2 regions of the Rahnella sp. NRRL B-41462 genome follow, and region 1 is predicted to be linked to the other one. Evidence: predicted binding sites of a transcription regulator. Region 1 holds the regulator's gene; the other holds the start of a gene.

Evidence for each region. Region 1 encodes sigma-54, which starts transcription at its own class of promoters, with help from an activator protein. Its sites were predicted from a motif close to GTTGGCACANNTTTCGCTNT; they were not measured.
Region 2: glnA (glutamate--ammonia ligase) is a predicted target of sigma-54. The motif match lies at 763-782, and genes of this name have one in related genera.

What each region holds. Positions count from the first base shown of each region.
Region 1 covers NZ_JYDF01000071.1:27,683-29,879, forward strand. Annotated here, with positions in the region: gene lptB (LPS export ABC transporter ATP-binding protein) at 1-340, shown strand, start outside; gene rpoN (RNA polymerase factor sigma-54) at 442-1,875, shown strand; gene hpf (ribosome hibernation promoting factor) at 1,899-2,186, shown strand.
Region 2 covers NZ_JYDF01000015.1:62,612-64,808, forward strand. Annotated here, with positions in the region: gene typA (ribosome-dependent GTPase TypA) at 1-491, opposite strand, end outside; gene glnA (glutamate--ammonia ligase) at 963-2,197, shown strand, end outside.

The DNA of each region.
Region 1 (2,197 bases):
TTTGCGCGATAACCTCGGTCAGTCACTGTCTGGTGGTGAACGCCGTCGTGTTGAAATTGCCCGTGCACTGGCAGCGAACCCTAAATTCATCCTGCTGGATGAACCGTTCGCCGGGGTTGACCCGATTTCCGTTATCGACATCAAAAAAATCATTGAGCATTTACGTGACAGCGGCCTCGGCGTACTGATCACTGACCATAACGTTCGCGAAACACTCGACGTTTGTGAACGCGCGTATATCGTCAGTCAGGGGAAATTGATCGCCCACGGCACGCCAGCCGACATTCTTGCTGATGAACAAGTTAAACGTGTTTATCTTGGTGAAGAATTCCGTCTGTGATCTGTGCCGCCGGAACCGTGCCTGTTTCAACCTACACTGAAACAGGCCGTCTCTGACAGAAGTGTTGCCGTTTTCACTCATCAACGGAATTAAGCCAAGATATGAAGCAAGGTTTGCAACTCAGACTCAGCCAACAACTGGCAATGACTCCTCAGTTACAACAGGCCATCCGCTTGTTGCAACTATCCACGCTTGAGCTCCAGCAGGAGATCCAACTCGCGCTGGAGAGCAACCCTCTGTTGGAACAAACCGACCTTCATGAAGAAATCGACTCGGTAGAAACCACCGACAGCGAAGGGTTAGACACCCGCGAGGCACTCGAGCAGAAAGACATGCCGGAAGAGTTGCCGCTGGACGCCACCTGGGATGAGATTTACACCGCAGGCACGCCGTCAGGCACCGGCAATGATTACAGCGACGATGAGCTACCGATTTACCAGGGCGAAACCACGCAGACACTTCAGGATTACCTGATGTGGCAGGTCGAGCTGACGCCGTTCTCTGATACCGATGCCGCGATTGCCACGTCAATCGTCGATGCAGTGGATGACACCGGTTACCTGACCGTCTCCCTTGACGACATTCTCGAAAGCGTCGGTGATGAAAATGTCACCATGGACGAAGTCGAAGCCGTACTTAAGCGCGTTCAGCGTTTTGATCCGGTGGGTGTCGCCGCCCGTGACCTGCGCGACTGCCTGCTGATCCAGCTTTCTCAATATGCGACTGACACGCCTTTCATCACTGAAGCCCGTCTTATCATCAGCGAACATCTCGATTTGCTGGCGAACCATGATTTCCGCGCACTTATGCGATCAACCCGGTTAAAAGAAGATACACTGAAAGGAGCGATGCTCCTGATCCAGTCTCTTGATCCGCGTCCGGGCCAGTCTATCAACACCGGCGAATCCGAATACGTGATCCCGGATGTGCTGGTGCGTAAAGTGTCAGGTGTCTGGGCGGTAGAACTCAATTCCGACAGCATTCCGCGTCTGAAGATTAACCAGCAGTACGCCGCGATGGGGAATTCCGCACGCAGCGACAGCGACGGGCAATTTATCCGCAGCAATCTGCAGGAAGCCAAGTGGTTAATCAAAAGCCTGGAAAGCCGTAACGACACGCTGTTGAAAGTGACGCGCTGCATCGTTGAGCAGCAGCAGGCGTTCTTTGAACTGGGTGAAGAATTTATGAAACCTATGGTACTGGCAGATATTGCCAGTGCCGTGGAAATGCACGAATCGACGATTTCACGTGTGACGACGCAGAAGTTCCTGCACAGCCCGCGTGGCATTTTCGAACTGAAGTATTTCTTCTCCAGCCATGTCAGTACAGACAGCGGTGGCGAGGCATCGTCAACCGCGATCCGGGCGCTGGTGAAGAAATTAATCGCAGCGGAGAATCCTGTAAAACCGCTCAGTGACAGTAAGTTAGCGACCCTGCTTTCCGATCAGGGAATTATGGTTGCGCGTCGGACTGTCGCCAAATACCGAGAGTCTTTGTCCATCCCGCCCTCAAACCAACGTAAACAGTTAGTTTGACCTCAACAGAGAAGGAAGACATTATGCAGCTCAACATTACCGGACATCACATTGAGATCACGGATCCCCTGAGAGAGTTCATCACGTCGAAGCTGGCTAAGCTTGAGCAGTATTTCGACAGGATTAATCAGGTGTATGTGGTGTTGAGCGTGGAAAAGGTGCAGAAAGTAGCGGAAGCCACTTTGCATGTGAACGGAGGCGAATTACATGCCACCTCGGAACATCAGGATATGTACGCAGCGATTGACGGACTGGTTGATAAACTGGCCCGACAGTTGAATAAACATAAAGACAAACTGAAACAGCACTGACATTCATGTAG
Region 2 (2,197 bases), on a different contig from region 1:
TAGATGATTGGGAAATCGAGTTGTTCGTCGGTTGCGTCCAGGTTTACAAACAGGTCGAAGACCTGATCGACAACCCAGTCAGGACGCGCGCCAGGGCGGTCAACCTTGTTGATTACCACGATCGGTTTCAGACCATTAGCGAAGGCTTTTTTGGTCACGAAACGGGTTTGCGGCATTGGGCCATCCATTGCATCCACAACCAGCAGCACCGAGTCGACCATTGACATCACACGCTCTACCTCACCGCCGAAGTCGGCGTGTCCTGGGGTATCCACGATGTTGATGCGGTAGTCTTTCCAATTAATGGCGGTGTTTTTTGCGAGGATGGTAATCCCACGCTCTTTCTCCAAATCGTTGGAGTCCATTACGCGTTCAGTGGCTTCTACACGCTCTCCGAAAGTACCGGATTGTTGCAGCAGCTTGTCGACCAGGGTGGTTTTACCATGGTCAACGTGGGCAATAATGGCGATGTTACGCAAATTTTCGATCACAGCTTTGCCTCAGGCATTAGAAATAGCGCGCTATTGTACACGTATTAAGCGAGGTTCTAAACAAGATCACAAGGATCTTGTTGAAACAACTTATGGATGGCTACTTTGTGATCCCTTTCACGGTGCAAAAAGACCACTGAACCATTATGACGCACCATTATAGTGCTTTCGCTCTCACGGTTAGCACCATTTTAGTGCGAGAATTCCGTTATGGTGCATACTTGTCGAGTGCAAAAGCCCTGTAAAATGGCGTTGTTTGCATTTTCTCAAAGTTGGCACAGTTTTCGCTAATAGTTTTTAGAGTAAAAGTTTTTTAGGGTAAAAAATTTTTTACAGGGTGAAGAGCCTGACCAGACAAATAATAGCGCTGTTCAGTCTACACGCCAGTTCCAGTAAGGCTGTTATTTCCAACTAAAGACCAAAAATGGTTATTCGTTCCACGACGATAATGAGAAATTCGGGAGAACTAGTATGTCCGCTGAACACGTTTTGACGATGCTGAATGAGCATGAAGTGAAATTCGTAGATTTACGCTTCACTGATACCAAAGGCAAAGAACAGCACGTCACCATTCCTGCGCACCAGGTTAGCGCTGACTTCTTCGAAGAAGGCAAAATGTTTGACGGCTCTTCAATCGGTGGCTGGAAAGGCATTAACGAATCTGACATGGTCTTGATGCCAGATGCGAGCACTGCTGTTCTTGACCCATTCTACGAAGAAACTACCCTGATCATTCGTTGCGACATCCTTGAGCCAACCACGCTGCAAGGTTATGACCGCGACCCACGCTCTACCGCAAAACGTGCAGAAGATTTCCTGCGCTCTTCCGGTATCGCGGACACCGTTCTGTTCGGGCCAGAGCCAGAATTCTTCCTGTTTGATGATGTGCGCTTCGGCAGCAGCATCTCCGGTTCTCACGTCGCTATCGATGATATCGAAGGCGCATGGAACTCAAGCACCAAATACGAAGGCGGCAACAAAGGCCACCGTCCTGCAGTAAAAGGCGGTTACTTCCCGGTTCCTCCGGTCGACTCCTCTCAGGATCTGCGTTCTACCATGTGTCTGACCATGGAAGAAATGGGTCTGGTTGTTGAAGCTCACCACCACGAAGTGGCAACCGCTGGTCAGAACGAAGTGGCAACCCGCTTCAACACCCTGACTAAAAAAGCTGACGAAATCCAAATCTACAAATACGTGGTTCACAACGTGGCTCACGCATTTGGCAAAACTGCGACCTTCATGCCAAAACCAATGTTTGGCGATAACGGTTCAGGTATGCACTGCCACATGTCTCTGTCTAAGAACGGTAACAACCTGTTCGCTGGCGACAAATACGGCGGCCTGTCTGAAATGGCACTGTTCTACATCGGCGGTATCATTAAGCACGCTAAAGCAATCAACGCCTACGCTAACCCGACCACCAACTCCTACAAGCGTCTGGTCCCGGGCTACGAAGCGCCAGTAATGCTGGCTTACTCTGCGCGTAACCGTTCTGCATCCATCCGTATTCCACACGTATCAACGCCTAAAGCGATGCGTATCGAAGCACGTTTCCCTGATCCAGCGGCTAACCCATACCTGGCGTTTGCTGCACTGATGATGGCTGGCCTGGACGGTATCATCAACAAGATCCACCCTGGCGATGCGATGGACAAAAACCTGTATGACCTGCCACCGGAAGAAGAAGCAGAAATTCCAAAAGTTGC